DNA from 3 places in the Virgibacillus sp. CM-4 genome. Region 2 is predicted to be linked to each of the others. Evidence: riboswitches for the same ligand, from Rfam matches in the RefSeq annotation. Region 2 holds a riboswitch; each other region holds the start of a gene.
What was found. A riboswitch is a leader RNA that binds a small molecule or an ion and turns the genes downstream of it on or off. The one in region 2 is predicted to bind S-adenosylmethionine.
Positions count from the first base shown of each region.

Region 1 (7,719 bases), on a different contig from region 2:
GGAATATAGTTGTTATCGAACCATTTCTGAACAAGTTGACCACCCTCTACAGAACCTTCATTAGCTAATCCAATATCTGAAATATCATAGTTTCCATCTTCATTTGCAAACACATATGCTCCATTCCCAGAAAAGAAAGGATAAACAAAATAAAAATTAGCTGCTTCCATTAAAAATCCAAATTGGTCTTTGCTTGTATCTGTATCTCTCTCTGCAATTGACATAACATCTTGTATCGTTTCCGGAGTTTTTTCTACTAACGATTTATTATAATACATCGCATACGTTTCAATGACGGCAGGATATCCCCAATATTCATCTTCAAATTGAACTGCTTGCAGTGCGGTATCAGTGTAACCGCTTTCTTTATTTCCAAAGTTAACTGGATCTACTAATCCTCTAAGTACTAGATCACCAATTCGATCATGTGGTTGAAAAATAATGTCTGGACCATTCCCTGCAGGTCCTTCCACATCAAGCTTTTCCACTTGTTCCAGCATATCCACAGGAACCATATCTACCTTAATCCCGGTTTCCTCTGTGTATTTATTTGTAATTTGTTGAACTGCTTCTTGCTGCTTTTCCTCGGCATTTACCCAAAGTTTAAGAGAATCTGGCTTCTCCGGCATTTCATCCCCTGCTGCTTTCCCTTCATTGGTAGAATTTTCTTTTGGTTCGGTATTATCTGGACCACATGCAATTAAAATCACAGCTACCAATACCATTGTTAATGAATAAATCAAGCTCTTTTTCACTTGTACCCCTCCCATGATTTAATAGAGAACTGCATAAATAATGAAAACGTTTGCGCATTCATTATAACTTTATTATACATATTCCCCTAAAAATTACAACTCCATTTTAGAAACTTCTAATTATTTAATTAATAACTAATAAAACGCTTACATTATCATAGCATTAATGCTATGATAATTATAAACATTGGTAATGTATTTAAAAATTAATTAGTATTTAGCGCAAACGATTGTACAGAGGGAGGTAAAAAATGAATAAAGAAGCAATCTATCATCGTCCAAAAGATAATTTTGCGTATGCCTATGATAATGAGACCCTTCATTTAGTACTACGGACCAAAAAAAATGATCTAGAAATGGTGGAACTTGTATTTGGTGATCCTTATGATTGGATAGATAATCAGTGGCAGAGCGTGTCAAAACACATGAAAAAAACCGGTACAACAAGCTTACATGACTATTGGTTTATTGCTGTGAAACCGAATTATCGTAGAATGCGCTATGCGTTTATTTGCTCGAATGAACACGAATCTTGTATTTATAGTGAAGGTGGAATATTTGCAAGTCTCCCCTCGGATATTGCTAATTATTTTTGTTTTCCTTACTTAAGCTCCATTGATGTATTTAATGCACCAGATTGGGTGAAAGATACGGTATGGTACCAACTATTTCCTGAACGATTTGCTAATGGTAATGAACAGTTAAATCCAAAAGGCAGTTTACCATGGGGCTCTGCAGATCCAACACCTACTAATTTCTTTGGGGGAGACTTGGAAGGAATTATTCAACACCTCGATTACCTTGTCGATTTAGGAATCAATGGGATATACCTAACCCCTATCTTCAAGGCATATTCCAATCATAAATACGATACGATCGATTACATGGAAATTGATCCACAATTTGGAGATAAAGCTACATTTCGTCTATTTGTCCAAGAATGCCATCAACGAGGAATCAAAGTAATGCTAGATGCTGTCTTTAATCATAGTGGATATTATTTCCCACCTTTTCAAGATGTGTTGAAAAATCAAGAAGTGTCTATCTATAAAGATTGGTTTCATATTTGGAATTTCCCTATAGTAACCAAACCACGTCCGAATTACGATACATTTGCATTTGTGCCTACAATGCCTAAATTAAATACGAAGAATAAGGAAGTCAGAGACTATTTATTAAAGGTCGCAACATATTGGGTAGAAACATTTGATATCGATGGCTGGCGATTAGATGTTGCAAATGAAGTGGATCACCATTTCTGGAGAATGTTTCGACAAGCCGTCAAAGAAGTGAAATCAGATGTTTATATTCTAGGTGAAATCTGGCATGACTCTATGCCATGGCTACACGGTGACCAGTTTGATGCCGTTATGAATTACCCATTTACTAATGGAGCGATTGACTTTTTTGCTAAACAAAACATGAATGCTGCTACATTCACCGAGACCATCACTAGTGTTTTACATATGTATCCACAAAATGTGAATGAAGTCGCTTTTAATCTATTGGATAGTCATGATACCCCACGCATCTTAACTTTAGCAAATGACAATGAAGCCCGTGTAAAGCTATTGTACCTTTTTCAATTATCCTTTGTTGGAACACCTTGTATTTATTATGGTGATGAAATAGGAATGGCTGGTGATACAGATCCAGGGTGTCGTGCATGTATGCAGTGGAACCCTAACCAGCAAAAACAAGAACTGTATCGATTTGTCCAGTCTCTTATTCATTTACGCAAGACAAATCCACTTTTTGGTAACCATAGTGACATTCAATTTCTCCAATCGAATGATGCAAGCAACACCATTGTATATGAGAAAAACGACGGACATCATCGGCTCGTCTTCTTTCTTAATGCGGGTGAAAAAGAGGCAAACATAACTAGAGATATCCTACGTATAAGCAGTTGTAAATATCTAACTGAATGGCATATTCAAAACCAGCAAGCAAGGAAATATAGAATTGATGAATTACCAACTTCAATTACGGTACCCCCTCTTCATTTCCGTATTTTTGAAATTGTATAAACTTAAATTAAAAAAATACTTTTTTGGGAATTTCGAAAATTATCTTGACAGCCACATTCGTTTCTAAGATAATGAGTACAATCAAAATTTCATATTAACCTATCAAGAGTCAGGGGAGGAAACTGGTCCATTGATCCTGCGGCAACCATACTCTATTTGTTATTCCGAGTAAAGGTGCTAAATCCAGCAAACGAAACTTGTTTGAAAGATGGGAATTGTTTAGTAAACAATAATCAAACCTCTTTCAATCGAAAGAGGTTTTTACTTTTTTACTTGATAGGTAATGTTAACAAATTAAAGGAGGAATGGGATGGCTCGAATCGACGACAAGAAAATCAATGACATTACTGAAGCTCTAGAGAAGATTGAATTCGGATCATTAGCAATTACGATACATGAAGGAGAAATTACGCAGATTGACACAACGGAAAAGAAACGGTACCCGTTACAATCAAAACGAAAAAAACATGTAAACGGGTAACGACGTGCTTATTGGAACACCAAAAGCACAGTTAAAGATTATTTACAAGGGAAACCGAATAAACGATTAACATGCTAATTAGACGACTAAAGGCATCCATTGAAATTAAGGTATTTGTATTTCCTTTATTAATTTGGATGCCTTTTTTTAACTTTCATATGGAAAGGAGACGTAACATGGACTTGTTAGCCGAATTAGATAAACGAATCTTAATCGGCGATGGTGCAATGGGAACTTTACTTTATTCCTATGGGGTCGATCATTGTTTTGAAGCATTAAATCTTTCTCATCAAGAACAAATTGCACATATTCATGAATCTTACATTCATGCAGGTGCTGATCTTATTCAAACTAATACATATGGGGCAAACTATATGAAGCTCGCAAGATATGCTCTTGAAGATCAAGTAAAAAAGATAAATACCGAAGCCATAAAAATTGCGAAACAAGCTGCAAATGAAGAAACTTTTGTTCTTGGCACTATCGGTGGTATTCACGGCACACAAACGCTGCAAGCCACAACAGATGAAATCAAAAGAAGTTTTCGAGAACAGTTGTACTGCCAATTATTAGAAGGTGTAGATGGACTTATCTTAGAGACCTATTATGATCTTGAAGAATTAATTACTGTTTTAGAGATTGCAAGAGACGAAACAAATCTTCCAATTATTGCAAATGTATCAATGCACGAACCTGGTATCTTACAAAATGGGATACTTCTACCCGATGCACTAAAGCGATTAGAGAATACTGGCGCGGATATCGTGGGGATTAACTGTCGACTTGGCCCATTTCATATGCTTGAATCACTGAAAGATGTCCCATTACTAGATAAAGCATTTTTAGCAGCTTATCCGAACGCTAGTTTACCAGCTTATCGTGACGGCAAATTAATCTACGAAGATGAACCGAACTATTTCAAAAACTGTGCGACCGATTTTCGCAACGAAGGCATTCGCTTACTAGGTGGGTGTTGTGGAACTACCCCAGCCCATATAAAAGCAGCAGCTGATGCCATCAAACCTACAAAGCCAATTAAGGAAAAGATTGTACCAGTTAAGCCACGCCCCATTAAGGTCAGCGAACAGAAAGAACAATCAGAGTTAGGTCTAATTGATATTGTTCAACAACGACATGCTGTGATTGTTGAATTCGATGCACCAAAACATTTAGATACATCCGAGTACTTAAATGGGATTAACGCCTTGAACGATGTAGGGGTAGATGCGATCACATTAGCGGATAATTCGCTAGCTACACCACGAATTAGTAATATTGCTGTAGCAGCAAAAATCCAACAAGAAATTGGGGTAAGGCCGCTAGTGCACTTAACCTGCCGAGATCGCAATCTCATTGGACTGCAATCGCATCTTATGGGATTACATACCTTAGGAATCCATGAAATACTTGCTATTACTGGGGACCCTACTAAAATCGGGGATTTTCCTGGAGCAACTTCCGTTTTTGATGTTACGTCATTCGATTTAATAAAATTAATCAAACAATTTAACCAAGGGATATCGTTGTCTGGAAAATCCCTAAAGAAACCAACAAACTTTCAAGTTGGTGCTGCATTTAATCCGAATGTAGCCCACATAGATAAAGCGGTAAAACGAATGGAACGAAAAATGGAACGTGGAGCGGATTATTTTTTAACACAACCTGTTTATAGCAAAGAGACGATTGTTGCGTTGGCTAACAAAACCAAACATATTGATAAACCGATATTCATTGGGATTATGCCGCTTACATCTTCGAGAAATGCTGAGTTCCTGCATAATGAAGTGCCGGGAATTAAAATGCCAGATGTGATTAGAGAAAGGATGAAAGCAGTAGCTGATGATAAACAACGTTCTATTGATCAAGGAATTCAAATTGCAAAAGAACTGCTTGATACGGCATTGGAACACTTTCAAGGAATTTACATTGTAACGCCATTTATGCGTTATGACATAAGTATTGAATTGGTTACGTATATGCAAGCGCGTGTACAACTTCTTTCCACATCGAAAATGACATAATTAAAAAAATAGTATTGGAGGAATTGATAATGACTGCTATTAGTTCAAATCTTGGTTATCCGAGAATCGGGGAAAAGAGAGAATGGAAACGAGCGTTAGAGAAGTTTTGGAAAGGTGAAATTACTGAAGCACAATTAATCTCAGAAACAGATCAAATTAGACTTCAGAGCTTAAAAAAGCAAAAGGACATTGGTGTAGATCTTATTCCTGTAGGGGATTTTTCTTTCTATGATCATGTTCTTGACACATCGGTAATGTTTGGTATTGTCCCAGATCGCTTTAATTACCAAGGAGGAAAGGTTGACCTAGAAACGTATTTTGCAATTGCTCGAGGCACAAAAGATGCCGTTGCATCTGAAATCACTAAATGGTTTAATACCAATTACCATTATATTGTTCCTGAATTAGATAACTCGAAGCCTACGTTAACGGAGAACCGCCCCCTTACTTTTTATCAGGAAGCAAAAGAAAAATTAGGTATCGATGGGAAACCTGTCCTTTTGGGACCAATTACGTACTTACATCTTGCAAAAGGCTATCGAAAGGAAAACCTTTTGGAATTAATCGATACATTCGTTCCATTATACGTACAAATCTTAGAGGAACTTCAGGCAGCGGGAGCTTCTTGGATACAAATTGACGAGCCTATCTTCGGTACCCAGCTAGACCAATCCATTCTTTTAAAGGCTGAACAAGTCTATCAGCAATTTGCCGAAGCCGCTCCAAATTTAAAGATCATTTTACAAACCTATTTTGAACAAGTAATTCATTATCAAGCAATTAGTAACTTCCCTGTTCATGCTATTGGACTTGATTTTGTTCATGGTAATACATTGGAGCTAATTGAGCAATATGGATTTCCAAGTAATAAAGTGCTTGCTGCTGGAATTATTAATGGACGAAATGTATGGAAAGCTGATCTTGAGGAGAGACTTTCATTCCTTGAGTCTATTCGACCTTATGTGAGTACAGACCAAATTATATTACAGCCATCCTCCTCCCTCTTGCACGTACCAGTAACGAAGAAGTTAGAGGAGAAACTAAATAACGATATTAAAGCCGGATTATCATTTGCTGATGAGAAATTAACCGAAATTGTTACGTTAACAAATGGCTGGAACAATGGAAAAATAAAAATCACCAATGCCATTAAAGAAAATCGTGTAGAGCGGCAACAATTCATTCGTGCATCTTCACGTTCAAATGAGCAAGTGAAACAAGCATTAGCTACCTTGACTGCTTCTGATGCAGTACGCGATTCCTCCTTTGCTGAGCGAATAAAACAACAACAAACGAAGCTAAATCTACCATTACTTCCAACAACGACAATTGGCAGTTTGCCACAAACTGCAGTTGTTCGACAAACGAGGACGAAATGGCGTAAAGGAGATATTACCAATCAGGAATATGATCAATTTATTAAAGAGAATATAAGGAAATGGATTGCAATTCAAGAAGAATTGGGTCTGGATGTTCTTGTTCATGGAGAATTCGAACGGACCGATATGGTAGAATATTTTGGAGAAAAACTAAATGGATTTGATGTTACTGAGTTTGGCTGGGTTCAATCTTACGGTTCGCGTTGCGTTAAGCCTCCCCTTATTTACGGGGACGTATCTTTCAATAAACCAATGACAGTAAAAGAGAGTGTCTATGCCCAATCATTAACTAAAAAACCAGTTAAGGGAATGTTAACTGGCCCTGTTACAATACTAAATTGGTCATTTGTCCATGAAGATGTGGCCCGGTTTACCGTACAAAATCAAATTGCATTCGCTTTACGTAAAGAAGTGCAAGTGCTAGAAGAAAACGGTATTCAAATTATTCAAGTAGATGAGCCCGCATTACGTGAAGGTTTACCTTTGGATGAGCGAAAGTGGAAGGGGTATTTAGAAGCTGCTGTTTATGCCTTCGGCTTAGCTACTTCTGGTGTAACTAACAGCACCCAAATTCATACACATATGTGTTATTCTGAATTCCAGGATATCTATGATACGATCGATGCCTTGGATGCTGACGTAATCTCGATTGAAACATCTCGTAGTCATGGTGAAATGGTTGGTTCGTTTGAAGATCACACATATGATAAAGAGATTGGACTAGGCGTTTATGATATTCATAGTCCACGAATACCTGCCAAAGAAGAAATTCTAGAAAATATTAACCGAGCTTTACAGAACATTTCTCCGAAGCAGTTTTGGATCAATCCAGATTGTGGATTAAAAACACGAAGCGAAGAGGAGACCATTCAAGCTCTAAAAGTCATGGTCGATGCAGCAGCAGAAGTTAGAAATGAAAAATTGACATATCAAAATAACTAAATTTACAGCGCCAACACAAATGTGTTGGCGCTACTTTTATGGAAATTACTTGTTGTGTTGCAGATACACGAATTCCCTTAGAGCAAAGTCCGAGATTATTCCGTAAACAAC
Region 1 covers NZ_AUQA01000002.1:309,084-316,802, forward strand. The annotation lists gene M948_RS25390 (sugar ABC transporter substrate-binding protein) at 1-755, opposite strand, end outside; gene M948_RS25395 (glycoside hydrolase family 13 protein) at 1,007-2,785, shown strand; SAM riboswitch class I at 2,882-3,000, shown strand; gene M948_RS42720 (YezD family protein) at 3,096-3,266, shown strand; gene M948_RS25400 (bifunctional homocysteine S-methyltransferase/methylenetetrahydrofolate reductase) at 3,443-5,287, shown strand; gene metE (5-methyltetrahydropteroyltriglutamate--homocysteine S-methyltransferase) at 5,314-7,608, shown strand.
Region 1: another riboswitch for S-adenosylmethionine. It lies ahead of M948_RS42720 (YezD family protein); the one in region 2 lies ahead of M948_RS38005 (LLM class flavin-dependent oxidoreductase).

Region 2 (7,719 bases):
TTCACATAAATCAAGGATACAAACTTCTGTTTCTTGTTTGGAGTAATCACGCAGTAAGGAAATGCCATGGCCAAAACCTTTCTGTTCTGTTTTTACGAAATTCCCAAGTACAGGGCTTAAATCAACGCCCCAAGCATGCCAATAAAGTTGTTCTCCCATAACGCCAAATCGTTTTTTTAAATGATCTAAATCGTAGCGAGCCAGTTGTCCAAGTGTTACAATTCCCATACGATTTAGGTTTTTCTTCATTCGATTTCCAATTCCCCATATTTCTTCTATTGGGAATGGCCATAATTTTTCTTCTACTTCTTCGTATTTGCATTCTGCAATACCTTGTTTTTTAGCATGGAGGTCCATTACAACCTTAGCTAGAAATTTATTATCGCCAATGCCAATAGAGCTCGTAATTCCAAAGCATTCTAGAATGTCTTGTTTTATACGATTGGCTACTTCCCAACGATTACCAAATAGCTTTTCCAAGCCATTCACGGTTACCCAGACTTCATCAACTGAATATGGATGAATAGCTTCTTTAGGTACATACTGATTAATTAATTTTGTTATTTCGGCAGACACATATAAGTAATCGGCCATATGTGCTGGCACAATATATATATCTGGATCATCTGGTAGTTCAAAGAAACGACTAACATTACTAATGCCATATTTCTTTTTTAAAGCTGGGGAAGCAGCCAGTACGATACTTCCGGATCGATTCGGATCTCCTACTACTGCAAGTAGTACCTGCATTGGATCCTTTCCTAATTTAACTGCTTCGACACTTGCATAGAACGAACGCATATCAATACATAGAACATCGTTACGTGGGTACGATGCATAATTCATAGTTATTCACCTTCAATAAGAACATTTGTTCTTATTATATGCAAATAGAACTAATTTATACAATGGAAATTTATACATGTATAGGTAATTACTATCAAATTCTGTATACCGTTTATTATGGGAACCACCATTTTGAGGGTGAAGAATATGTTATATTGAAATGGGGATAGGAGGTAAAGCTATGAAGCGTAAACCAATCTATGTAGAATTACCAATTCAGTCAGACATCAATACGCTATGGGAAATAACACAAAACCCTAACTTGCATGAACAGTGGGACCTTCGTTTTTCATCCATTACTTATTTACCAAGGGAAAGTGAGGAGCAGCCTCAAGAATTCTCCTACAAAACGAAAATTGGTTTTGGCTTCTGTATAGAAGGATGGGGGAAAAGTATAGGAAAAGTTCATACAAAGGATAGGACAAGTGTATCTTCCTTACAATTTGGTACAGACCAAAACCTATCAATTATAAAAGAAGGAGGGGGGTATTGGGAATACAAACCACAAGAAAATGCTACGTTATTTTTAAAAATATAACTATAAAACAAGGTTTGGATGGTTAGGGAAATACTTTGATTTCCTAATTTTTCGCCCGTTAATAAGTTGGGCAACTGCCATAAGTTTCGATGTTTTAAAACGATGGGTGGAAACAGGAGATAGTCCCTCGTCACAATATTTCCGCCTTTTTAGTAGTTGGTTATTCATCTACTTTTTTAGTTTTGTTTGGATCTATCATGGGCTTACTTCCAAGTTAATACACCAACACCCAGCTGAATTATCAATGATGCAAATGACTTTCTCGATAAAAGCAAACGAAGCATCGGTACTAGTTATAGTCACTGGAATGGTAGAGGTAATAATTGGGTTGTTGTGGTTGGGCTACAAGAATAGAGGGTTATTATATAGAATACAGATTGTCATTTTCTTAATATTCGCCATTGTATCCAGCTTAACAGTACCAAGCCAACTTTTTCATCCGTTTAATCCGATAACGTTTAATATGGCATTGTTGGTGATTTCTATTGTGGGACTCACTATTTACAAGAATATTCCCACGGCAAAAAATTGTAAACGAAAGCAAGAAGGAGTTAAAAATGTCCATTTATAAAAAGATTTTAGGGAATGATTTTTATCATCTACACCCTATGTTACAAAAACGGTATGAGTTTAAAGATAGCTATCAATTCAAAGGAAAAGGAGTGATGAGATACATTACTAATAAGTCAAAGTGGTTATTTCCATTGTTCTTATTCAGTCAGAAATATAAGTTATTTTTTCCGGAAACAGGAAAAAGCGTTCCGTTTAAAATTATAAATACACAAACGATAGGGAATAACGGAATGGAGCAGGTGCATTGGGAAAGGGTATTTTATTTTAATGATAAGAAGCGATATTTTAATGCCTCCATGTATCTCGACTTGGAACAAAAGCTTATTCAGGACTATTTAGGTGAGCCTTCTAAATGTTATTCTGATTTATTATTATCAGTAACAAAGGATGGGGGATTACGAATTAATTCTAAAGAACAGCGTCTTATATTCCCGTTTTTAGAAATACCATTACCAAAAATCGTACAAGGATTGGCTACAGTTACGGAAAAATATTTGGAAACAAAAGCGGTATATTATATTCAGGTTAACGTGACGAATCCTTTAATCGGAACCATTTTTTCATACGAAGGGGAGTTCGTAGAAGATGACGTTTCTTAAAGTTGCGGGCGCGAATAGTATTTTATTTATAATAATTGCTTTAACAGGGAATCATTCCTGGTATTTTTTATTGCTAACTGCTGCGCAATTGCTTTTCGTTCCTTGTATGTTACATATTGTTTTGAGGCAGGAAGAAAGTTGGATTTCTACATACTTTCCTTATGCAGGGATAATGGCTTCCATTTCGATCTTTATTTTACAATTTTCACAAGAAACCTCAATGGATACCATACTAGCAATACTGTATTTATTATTTACAGTCATGATTGCGTTATATGGGGTAAAACGTTTTCTTCAAAGAGGATTTGCGTATTTTGAGGAATTTATCATCGATATCGGACTTATATATATCCTTATTGGCGGCATGTGGTTTGTTGCGCATATAGCAACAATAGATACCGGCTTTTCTCCGATGATTACATGGTTAACAGTAAACCATTTTCATTATGCTGCATGCATATTACCTATCTCTGTAGGGTTGTTAGGAAGACTCTATAAATCCAAAATGTACAAATGGGTAAGTAGTATGATTATCATTTCTCCGGTGATAGTGGCATTAGGTATAACCTTTTCTGTCAAAATAGAGTTCTTATCTGTTATTCTGTATATTATCGCTATATATGGATTAATTCACTTATCTTTTAAGGTAGTGTTTAAGAGTAGTCTCCAAAAATGGTTGATCTGCATATCAAACGGAGCTTTATGTGTCTCTATTCTATTTTCACTGTTGTACGCAGTTGGAAATCTTTCCGGATGGTTTTCGGTATCGATAGATTTCATGATTCTTTTTCACGGTATAATTAATTCAATTGTGTTTGCTGGCTTTGGTACAGCTGGTTGGATCATTGCTCCTCCTTTTTCAAACCAAAGGAATAAACCATTTCCACGAAGTAAGATAAAGGGGAAGGGGATCATAGGTGAGGAAATAATCAAAGGGAAGACAGATAACCAATTTTATAATGGTTTAGTAGACTGTATGGAACAGTATGCGAATGAAATTCAACTGGATACATTATCACAAATGATTATTGATTTCTATGAGAATACGAAAAACTATCAGCTATTTGCTGAAGTAAGGTGGAAAAACTGGTTTAAACCGCTAGCGATAATATATAGACAAATTAGTCGTATCATAAAACAATTGAATCTGCCTTTGTCAAGTAGAAGACAGGAAATGACAGGTGCTATTCACTCGATTGATGATCGTATGGATGGAAGAACCAATGTAAGAGCGTGGGTGAGGAAGATCAAAAACGAAGTTATCTTTGTAGCACTTTATTCTTCCCATCAAAATAACGATCAAACGTATATGAACATCGCATTACCTTTACCAGGGACAGCTATGATTGGCATTTTAGAGTTAAGTCAATATGGTGAAAAGTTACAATTATCTAGTAAAAAATTGAAATATGAACAAGCAGATTCTGGTATCTATTTAATTGTTGGAAAAGGCTTATTTAAGCTCCCAATTGAAGAGACGTTTGAAGTGGAAGAAACAAATGAAGGAAAGCTTAAAGCAAAACATCAAATGTGGCTGTTTTCTATTCCCTTTTTAAACATAGATTATGATATTGTGCCAAGCGAACGACAAAACGAGAATATAAAAGAGGCACATCAGAGAACCGTGGGTATTGGGAAGAGAGGTGGTGATTAGGTGAAGAAGTCTATTGATACATATCTGAAACAGTCTCCAAAACTGGCTGGAGCAATTGTTGGTGTTAGTATTCGACGAGCAGATACTGGTGAAACGATTTATGAACATAAAGCAGACACTAGATTACGTCCAGCTTCCAATATGAAGTTGTTGACAGCAGCAGCCAGTCTGGCTGTATTAGGTGAAGCGTATCGCTTTTCGACAGAGATACGTACAGATGGAATAATAAAAGGGGGATGCTTAGTAGGAAATGTATACCTAATAGGAAAAGGGGATCCTACTTTATTACCGAAAGACTTCGCTGGATTTGCTGCCAAACTTAGAGCAATGGGTATTCAGCATATTTCAGGGAAGGTTATTGGGGATGATACTTGGTATGATTCAGTTCGTCTCTCGCCAGATATGATTTGGAGTGATGAAACGTATTATTACGGTGCGCAAATTTCAGCCTTAACAGCTTCTCCAGACAGTGACTATCATGCTGGAACAATTAAGGTGGAGATTAGACCAAATAAGCTGGGGGAAAATCCTATAATTACCTCTTCACCGGAGTCTACATATATTGAAATAGATAATAAGGCAGTTACCGTAGAAACGAATAAAAAAGAAAATATAATATTTGAGCGTCAACATGGAAGCAATTTAATTACGATAACAGGCGAGATTCCCGATAGGCACGAAGGATTGAAAGAGTGGGTATCGGTATGGGAACCAACAGGATACGCTGTTGATTTGTTCAAACAGGCATTAACTAAACATCATATTACCTATAGTGGAGGGTGGGAGATAGCTAAAGTACCAACCAATACAAAGTTATTGCATTTTTGTTATTCTATCCCCTTATCGAAATTGATGGTTCCATTTATGAAGCATAGTAACAATACAATTGGTGAAATCTTGATAAAGGAAATGGGCAAGCAGGTGTATGGGGAAGGTAGTTGGGAAAAAGGATTAAATGTGTTAGAAAAACAACTTGTGAATTTTGGGATGGAGACAAAAGGATTGTGTTGCGAGACGGATCCGGAATATCTCATATGAATTTGATACCAGCAAACCAAATTTCCTGGTTACTATATGTGATTCAAAAAAAGGAATGGTTTTCAACCTATTTTCACGCCTTGCCAGTTGCGGGGGAATCAGAAAGGGACATTGGTGGTACCTTACAGCACCGTATGCATGGGTTACCGGTTCAGGCCAAAACAGGCAGTTTATATACCATTAGTACTTTATCCGGTTATGCAGAAAAAGCGAACAAAGAAAAAATTGTATTTTCCATTATGTTCAATAATTTATTAGATGAGGAAGAAGGAAAACGAATGGAGAATCAACTATTGGATATGATGATCCATTCCGAATGATAAGAGTTATCAAAATTGACAGATAAGCATATTTGCGATAGGCTTAATATAGTGAATTAAATATTGTGTTCTTATCCAGAGAGGTGGAGGGATATGGCCCCATGAAGCCTCGGCAACAGGTTTTTATAACCATTTATAAAAAGACTGTGCCAAATCCATCAAGTCCATGTGACTTGAAAGATAAGAAGAGAACTGAAATAACAAGATTTCAAACTCTTTTCTTATCGGAAAAGAGTTTTTTGTTTTGGGAAAAATTCATCTGGGAGTGGAGTCAATGAAATATGGATTTTGGTTACCAATATTTGGTGGATGGTTACGTAATGTAGATGATGAACATATGCCGCCAACCTTTGAATATGCGAAGACAGTTATTCAAGCGGCAGAGGAATGGGGATATGATACAACGCTAATTGCGGAACTTTATTTAAATGATATAAAAGGAATAGAAGCAGATTCATTAGAAGCATGGTCTACTGCAGCTGGGTTAGCAGCAGTAACGAATAAAATAGAAATTATGACTGCTGTGCGTCCAGTATTTCACCACCCAGCGGTTACTGCGAAAATGGCTGCAAATATCGATCGCATGAGCAATGGGCGATTTACTCTTAATATTGTCTCTGGTTGGTGGGAAGAAGAAGCTAAACAGTATGGTGGAGACTTTACAGAACATGATGAGCGGTATGCAAGAACAACAGAATTTATCGATATACTAAAAGGTTTATGGACAGAGGACACTTTTTCTTATCATGGAAGGTACTATCAAATTGAGGATACAAAATTGGAACCAAAGCCGCTGCAACGCCCCAATCCCATGTTATACGCTGGGGGAGAAATTGAAAAGGGTAAGCAGGTAATTTCCACACTATGTGATGCTTATGTCATGCATGGTGGCACGGTTGAAGAGGTTGCTGACAAAATTAAAGATATGAAATCACGTAGAAGGAAAGCAAATAAAGATCCGATTCGATCATTTGGAATGGCAGCTTATGTAATTTGTCGGGAAACAGAAGCGGCAGCACTTACGGAATTAGAACGAATCACCATGGTAAAAGACACAAGTGGATATAGTGGATTTGGAGATTTCACTTCAAAATCACAGTTAGAACAAGCTGTTCAGTTAAAGGATTATTCTGTATCTAATCGAGGATTACGTCCACATTTAATAGGAACACCAGAACAAATAGCGGAACGAATTCTCGAATATGAGAGGGCAGGTGTTGATTTGCTATTATTACAATGCTCTCCGCAGTTAGAAGAGATGAAACGTTTTTCTGAACAAGTTATGCCTTTAGTCGAACAACTACGTAAAGAACAAACAACGGTATAAAGGAAGATATGTAATGAGTAAAATATATATCCTACATGAAAATCCAGAATGGACAAGCCATTTAACTGCTAGATTAGAAGAATTGGGATTACCTTATGAAGACTGGTTACTGAATGATGGCACGGTCGATTTATTAAGTGAACCACCTAAAGGAATTTTCTATAATCGAATGAGTGCTTCTTCGCATACAAGAGGGAATCGTTTTGCTCCTGAATTGACGAATGCAGTGTTAGCATGGTTGGAGTATCATGGTAGAACAGTAATTAATGGTAGTCGAGCATTACAGCTAGAAGTAAGTAAGGTCCAACAATATTTGGAATTGGAAAAATATGGAGTGAGAACGCCGAGAACAGTGGCTGCTGTTGGGAAATCGCAATTATCAGAAGCAGCTGAATTATTCGAAGGGAGATCATTTATTACCAAGCACAATCGAGCTGGAAAAGGGTTAGGCGTACAACTGTTTCATAGCAAAGCAGCATTAGAACAATATATTGAAAGTGAAACATTTGAAGAACCCGTTGATGGTGTAACGCTAATACAAGAATACATTCCCTCTCCATCAGCATCTATTACCCGCTGCGAATTTGTAGGTGGAGAATTCGTATATGCAGTAAAGGTTGACACATCTGAAGGGTTTGAACTCTGTCCTGCAGATGCCTGCACGATTGAAGATTTATTTTGTCCGGCAGGGGAACAACAAGCGCAGAATGAAAAATTTCAAATTCGACAAGGGTTCCATCACCCCATTATTGAAAAATATAAAGAGGTACTGGCTGCTAATCATATTCAAGTAGCAGGTATTGAATTTATTGAAGACGAACATG
Region 2 covers NZ_AUQA01000006.1:928,924-936,642, reverse strand. The annotation lists gene M948_RS38030 (DNA polymerase IV) at 1-846, opposite strand, end outside; gene M948_RS43730 (hypothetical protein) at 1,028-1,384, shown strand; gene M948_RS43725 (DoxX-like family protein) at 1,491-1,955, shown strand; gene M948_RS38020 (DUF4166 domain-containing protein) at 1,942-2,556, shown strand; gene M948_RS38015 (YndJ family protein) at 2,543-4,210, shown strand; partial or broken gene dacB (D-alanyl-D-alanine carboxypeptidase/D-alanyl-D-alanine-endopeptidase) at 4,211-5,568, shown strand; SAM riboswitch class I at 5,637-5,755, shown strand; gene M948_RS38005 (LLM class flavin-dependent oxidoreductase) at 5,843-6,895, shown strand; gene M948_RS38000 (ATP-grasp domain-containing protein) at 6,909-7,719, shown strand, end outside.

Region 3 (7,719 bases), on a different contig from region 2:
ATTGTGTTTTTCCCTTGCTTTTGATCGTTCATAAACTATAGATGGTTGGGGGGAGGATCAACGTGGAACAAATCATGCGCAATTTCTTTTTATTTTTATCCAATAATAAACCACTAACGAAAGCAGCTAAGAAGTATGGTTTTCGATTTGGAGCATCGCGATTTGTTGCAGGAGTAGATATTAATGGTGCGGCTGAAAAAATAAAAGAGTTAAATGCCAAAGGATTTGACGTTACAGTCGATCATTTGGGAGAGTTCATTGATAATGAAGACGAGGCTAGGCAATCTGCTCAGGAATGTATTCAGGCGATCAAGGTCATTGCAGAAAAAGAATTGAATGCACAATTATCGTTGAAATTAACTTCTTTGGGAATGGATATATCGTATGAATTAGTTATGGAGAACATGCGAAAAATTTTGCAGGCTGGGACAGAATATGGTGTGATTATAACGATTGATATGGAAGATTATCAGCGTACAGAACAGACGTTAACCATATTTAAGTCATTACGACAGGAATTTGATAATTTGGGAACGGTTTTACAGGCGTATCTTTATCGCGTGGAAGAGGACTTAGACGCATTAGATAGCTACAACCCTTATCTTCGCTTAGTTAAAGGTGCTTATAAAGAGTCCGAAAAAGTGGCATTTCCAAATAAACAGGATGTCGATGATAACTATAAAAAAATTATAAAAAAGAACTTATTGAATGAGAATTACACAGCTGTTGCAACGCATGATGACAGTATTATTGCTTATACCAAAGAACTGGAAAAAGCGCATGATATTCCTCGTGACCAATTCGAGTTTCAAATGCTTTATGGAATTCGTATTGAATTACAAGAACGATTAGTCGACGAAGGATATAAAGTACGTGTATATATGCCGTATGGAGATGACTGGTTTGGTTATAATATGCGTCGTTTGGCCGAACGTCCAGCTAACGTTGCCTTTGTATTAAAAGGAATCTTTAAAAAATAGTCGGTTTATAATGTGCAAGATGCGATTTGAGAAAGGTTTTATGCCGATATTCTCATAACTGCGCTTGCACTTTTCTATTACATATACATGAAAGGAAGAAAGCTATGTTAATTCTTTCAGAGCAAGAAATTAAGGATCATTATTTTATGAACGATGCAATCTATGATGTAAAGCAAGGGTTAATTTCTAAAAAGAAAGGACAAATTACTAATCCGCATCGGACAGTCATTGACATACCGGCGCATCAAGCTTCGAGTCTATATATGCCAAGTGCAGACTTATCACAGGAAATTGCCTCCGTGAAATTAGTCAGTATTTTTCCTGAGAATCCGAAACAAGGAAAGCCAACTACTCAAGGTGCATTAGTATTAACCGACGCTAGTAATGGGGAACATATTTGTATGATGAGTGCATCATTTTTAACTCGTTTACGTACAGGAGCACTGAGCGGGATAGGGACAGAAAAATTAGCTAGAACGGATGCACAAACATTGGGAGTGATTGGAACGGGGGCCATGGCCTTTGAACAAGTCCTAGGTGTTTTGGAAGTTCGTGTTATCCAAGAATTAATCCTATTTAATCGGACGATCGAAAAGGCGTACACATTCAAAGAAGCATTAATGACCTGGGGGATTACGATTCCAATCAAAGTAGTGGATTCACCGAAGCAAGTCATGCAAGTGTCCGATATTATTGCTTGTAGTACAAGGTCGGATAATCCGGTATTCGATGGAAATGATCTACGACCTGGTATGCATATAAATGGGGTTGGTTCGTATTTGCCTAGCATGAGAGAAGTAGATCTAAAAACCATTCAGACAGTTGATAAGATTATTGTGGATGATTTAGCCAGTATAAAAGAAGAAGCTGGTGAGTTAATTTATGCGAATCAAGAAAGTGATTGGCAATTTTCTCACATCCACGCAGAGTTAAGTGATGTTGGTGGTGGAGATCGATTATTGCGAGAAACAGATCAAGAAATTACTTTTTTTAAATCCGTTGGAGCTGCCTATTTTGATCTTGTCGTAGCTAAAGGAATTTATGTAAAAGCGAAATCGCTAGGAATAGGTCAAAAGATAGAATTGTAGTCTCTTAACCAACAATTAAAAAGATCTTATCGGAAAAATGTAAAAAATCATACTTGACACATTTTTCGGTATTCGGTATTATTGTGTACAATTCTTACTAATTAAATTGAATATTCCTTATCTAGAGTCGGGGGAGGAATCTGGTCCAGTGATCCCGCAGCAACCGTTACATATAACAAGGTGCTAATTCCAGCAAGCATTTGCTTGAAAGATGAGAGAATGTAGGCGATACAGCAACCTCTTCTCATCGGAAGGGGTTTTTTCATTGGTCATTATAGAAACCGTATATCCTCTTCCATTAATCCAACTAAATGAATGGGAAAAGTTATATTTAATTAGTGAAATGATTTATTTATTAAAGGAGCGATAACATTGAGTAATATAACGGAGAGTTTGTATAAAAAATCCTATTTCTCACGGATTCAAGAGCTTAGAGAATATGCCCCAGAAACATGTAATACTTTTTTTGCTTTTAATGATCAGGCCTTAGCTGAAGGAGAGTTGCAGGCAAAGCTAAAAGAATTAATTGCCGTTGCTGTAGCACATATTACAGGATGCCCATACTGCATTGAATTACATGTAGGCAATGTGAAGAAACAAAAAGCAACAAAAGAAGAGGTAACTGAAGCTATCTTTGTTGCAGCAGCATTAAAGGCAGGATCAGCAGCAGCCCATGGAGTTAATGCATTGAATGCGTATGACGGGGAAGGAACTGATAATTTGTATCAGGCGTCTTATTTTAACCGATTAAAGGAATTTGCAGCATTAAATGGGGCTACATTTGACGCATTTCTTGATTTTGATAAACAAGCAATCCAAACGAATTACCTGACTGAGAAAGAAAAGGAACTAATTGCAGTGGCATCAGCACATACCACAGGCTGTGCATATTGTATTGACCTTCATACGAAAAATGCAAAACATGCGGGGGCAAACCGCCATGAAATTGCTGAAGCAATCTTCGTAGCTGTAGCTTTGAAAGCAGGGTCTGCTTTGGCACATAGTGTAAATGCACTTAATGCCTATGACGACTAAACCGTCTCCTAGGTTAGCACGGGGGCACCGAATCCTCATGAGTTACCATCAATCAGGGGAGGATGAAAATCACCAGAGTGGTAAAGATTTAATTTAGGATAACGCATAAGGGAGAGTTGGATATGGCTAAACAAATTCACTTTAACGGATTTATTCAGAATTCACCTTCTCCACATTCGACAGGCTTGTGGAAGCATGAAAAGGATGAAGGAGTTAAACATAATACACTTACCTACTGGATGGACATTGCTAAATTGCTAGAGAGAGGGAAATTTGATTCTCTATTTATTGCCGATGTATTAGGAACTTACAGCGTTTATAACAATAGTCATCAGGCTGCAACGGAGCATGCAGTACAGCTTCCAGCTCATGATCCACTAATTCCAATAGCAGCTATGGCTGCTGTAACAGAACATCTAGGATTTGCACCGACGATATCAGCAACATATGCACAACCGTATTCACTAGCTCGTCAGCTTTCTACGCTTGATCACTTAACAAATGGAAGGGTGGCTTGGAATGTCGTCACCTCTTATTTAGAAAGTGAAGCTGTAAACTTAGGACTTACTAGTAGACTGCCAAAAGAATTGCGTTATGATCGAGCAGATGAATTTTTGGAAGTTGTGTACAAACTTTGGGAACAAAGCTGGGAAGCAAATGCCGTTGTTTATAATCGCGAGAATGATCGTTTTGCTGACCCAGAAAAAGTACATTTAATTAATCATGAAGGAAGATTCTTTCAAGTACCTGGCCCGCATTTAGTAGAGCCCTCTCCACAGCGAACACCTGTCATTTTTCAGGCTGGTGCTTCTCCAAAAGGAAGAGATTTTGCAGCTAAACATGCGGAGGGAGTCTTTACCAAAAATCATTCCTTGGATGCATTAAAGAATTATACAGCCGATATCCGAAATCGGACAGTAAAGCAAGGGCGTAATCGAGAAGATGTACGAATCTTTCCAATGATTCTACCAATTATTGGTTCGACAGAAGAAGAAGCGTATCAAAAATATGAAGGATTAAAAGAACAGGTCAGTTACGAGGGGACAGCTGCTTTATTATCTGGTCATACAGGAATTGATTTCTCAAGTTATGACCCAGATCAATATATGGAAGATATGGAAACAGAAGCAGTACAGGGTAATTTAGATATGTACACTAAGGACCCAAATAAAAAGTGGACACTACGTGAAGCAGTGAAGAATCATGGACTTGGGAATGGGACGGTGAAATTCATTGGTACTGCCGAACAAATAGCCGATAAAATTGAAGAATGGGCTACCGTTGGCGATGCAGATGGGTTTAATATTGCCCAGTCCTATTCACCAGGGACATTCCAGGAATTTGTTGATTACGTTATACCGGAACTGCAACAGCGTGGCATCTATCGTACAGAATATGAGGGGAAGACACTAAGAGAGAATATGTTTGGTAAAGGACGTAGACATGTACCGGACAATCACCCAGCTAGAAAAGCTCAAACAACAGTTTAGAACTGTGCGAATGAATTAAATAAAGCACCGTGAGAAAGGAGGGACAGAGATGAGTACAGTTACGATCTATACATGGATCGGTTTTACTATTTTTTTAGTTGTGATGTTTTTGCTTGGCTTGGTCAGTTCAAAAAAAACCAAGAATGTGAGGGATTTTGCGATTGGTGGGGGGAATCTTGGTCCTTATGTGCTTGGTCTGTCCTTCACAGCAACTTATTTAAGTGCCGCTACGTTTCTCGGTTATCCAGGCTGGTCGCATGACTGGGGATTATCTAACCTTTGGCTGTTTTTGGCAATGATTGGTGGTGGCCCAATTGGTGTAATTATGGTAGCGAAAAGAGTAAGGAAGTTAAATAATGGACAAAAATCACTGTCACTTCCTGATTGGCTCGGTGATTTTTATAAGAGTGATATATTACGAGTAGGTACGGGGATTATATTATTATTTAATGTATTTTATATTGCTGGGCAATTCGTCGCAGGTGCCCGTATATTTGAATATTTATTACATATCCCTTATACCACAGGTTTAATTGTAATTGCAGCTATTGTTATTCTGTATGTCTTCGCTGGAGGGGCATTTGCTGATATTTACACGGACGCTGTTCAAGCAGTGATGATGGGAATTGGCGGTCTATTTATATTTGTATCGGGGATCGTTATTTTTTGGGAAGGCAGTATAACAGCAACATTTAGTGGAATTACGTCGAATTTAGCAAATCAAAATGAAAATTTGGTGCGTATTTTTAACCCAGAATCGACGCATTTTTATTCAATTGGTGTTGTGGTAGGTGCCATCGTGATTCAGTGGGCATTCGCTTCTGCCCCTCATTTGTTTAATAAAGTGTTAGGGTTGAAGAATGAGAAAGATCTAGGAAAGATGATTGTCACGTACATTGTGGCTAGTATATTTTCACTTGTTGTTTTATTTGGTGGCATCTATAGTCGTGCTGCATTAGGGGATACGGTAGTTAGCGCGGATGTAGCATTAATGGAATATATTGTCTGGGCATTTCCGGCTATTATTGTGGCTATATTTGGTGTTGTTATACTGGCAGCTGCAATGTCTACAACGGATGGTCTATTTGTTTCCATTTCAACGGTGTTTGCCAATGATATTTTTCTAAAAGTATTAGTAAAACGAGGAATAATTAAAGTAGATAACCAAAAGGCAGAGCGAATTGCTCTCATTATTAGTCGTGTAACTGTTCCAATTATAGGGTTAGTTGCCTTTCTAATTGTAGTAAGACCTCCTGCTTATATGGGTGATGTCATGTGGATTGGTATTTCTGGTGTAGCTGCAGGAACTTTAGGACCAATCTTACATGCTATTTATGGAAAAAGAAAAGCGCCAGCACGAGCAGCTGAAATTTCTATGGCTGTTGGTGTGTTATCCTATCTCATTCTGTATTTTGGAGGAATTATTCCAAGTACCATGTCAGCAGGAGCAGTAGCAACTTTCATTGGGATATTCACAATTATCATTACTGCACCATTTTTAAATCGTCACACCTATTCTTATAATCAAGCAGAGAAAACAAGTGTGTAACTTTCGTATTAGTATTACTAAGGCATAAAGCATGTGAAGAGGTGTTAATATGTTTGTAAATCCTATGCTTTCCGTCTGGTTATATGGATTTATCGTTTTCCAAGTTGTAATTGGCATTTTGCTATGGAAAGGTTATTTTAAAAATAGATAGGTAACGAATTAAAGGTAAAAAAAGCTATCGAATTATTCGATAGCTTTTTCAGGAGGAAAAAGCAATAAAGGAAAATGCTAAAAGTCTGCGCTATTCGGGTGCTTAAATACTAGAAACGGATGGAATGAAACAAGTCTTAATAGCTTGGATTTCTCTTTCAATAGGTATTTTTTGCTATTTTTTGTTTACAAGTGTATACGCATTATCGTATTCATAAGGGAGATTAGGTCACTCTATTTAATGATCAAATGATTCAACAATATGTTGACTTTATGGTAAATGGATCAATGGACAAATAACACTAATCCCCCCCAGGGCTAGTTATTATTATCTAGGGGGTTTTTTAATTTTAAAACGAATTTTTCAATCCATTTAGGAGCGGTTGATATATTTTATTATTATGTTAATATGAACGTGTTCATATAAAAAACGCGTTCATAAAATGTATAAATAAGGGGAGGTATGTAAAAAACGTTATGAGAGTAAAAGTAGATCAAATTATTTTTTGGCCATCTTTATTGGTAGTTATAGTTGCAACCTTATTCTTAGTTATTTTTAAAGAATCCGCTGGTCCAGTAGTGGAAAGCCTCATGACTGATATTACACACCGTTTAGATTGGGCGTTTGAGTTCTTAACGATCGGTTTATTTATTATTTTGGCATGGTTGATGTTGGGTAAATATGGAAGAGTGAAACTAGGGGATATAGATGATAAACCCGAGTTTTCTCGGTTTAGCTGGGGAGGTATGCTCTTTTGTGCAAGTATGGGTACCAGTATCATGTTTTGGTCGATTGTCGAACCACTTTATTATTATACGGGTCCTCCATTTGGCATCGAAGGCGAATCCACTACTGCTGCTGAATATGCAGTCAGCTATGGGCTATTTCACTGGGGTATTTCTGCATGGGCACTATACGCATTGCCAGCCGTCGTAATGGCTTATAGCTTCTATGTAAGAAAAGAGCGTTCGCTTCGTATCAGTGCGGCTTGCCGAGGTGTGCTTGGAAAGCATGCAGATGGAATTATCGGAAAAATTATTGATATATTAGTAATTTGGAGCATGATTGGCGGGTTAGGAACATCGCTAGGCCTTGGTGTCCCAATGGTATCTGCAGTAATCGGAAATCTAATTGGGATAGAGCCATCATTAGGCTTAAATATTGTTATTATTTTGATTTGGACCGTTATTTTTAGCTCAAGTGCTTATTTTGGATTATATAAGGGGATACGTAAATTAAGTGATTGGAATGTCTATTTAGCATTGGGGTTGGCGATATTTGTGATTATTGTTGGGCCAACATTATTTATTCTATCCTATTTCACAAACAGTCTTGGTTTAATGTTGGATAATTTTATGAGAATGAGTCTGTATACGGATCCAATAGAAAAAGGAGGATTTCCTCAAGCGTGGACGGTCTTTTATTG
Region 3 covers NZ_AUQA01000002.1:482,371-490,089, reverse strand. The annotation lists gene M948_RS26135 (proline dehydrogenase family protein) at 63-980, shown strand; gene M948_RS26130 (ornithine cyclodeaminase family protein) at 1,085-2,068, shown strand; SAM riboswitch class I at 2,183-2,286, shown strand; gene M948_RS26125 (carboxymuconolactone decarboxylase family protein) at 2,450-3,103, shown strand; gene M948_RS26120 (LLM class flavin-dependent oxidoreductase) at 3,226-4,593, shown strand; gene M948_RS26115 (sodium:solute symporter family protein) at 4,643-6,142, shown strand; gene M948_RS26110 (BCCT family transporter) at 6,770-7,719, shown strand, end outside.
Region 3: another riboswitch for S-adenosylmethionine. It lies ahead of M948_RS26125 (carboxymuconolactone decarboxylase family protein); the one in region 2 lies ahead of M948_RS38005 (LLM class flavin-dependent oxidoreductase).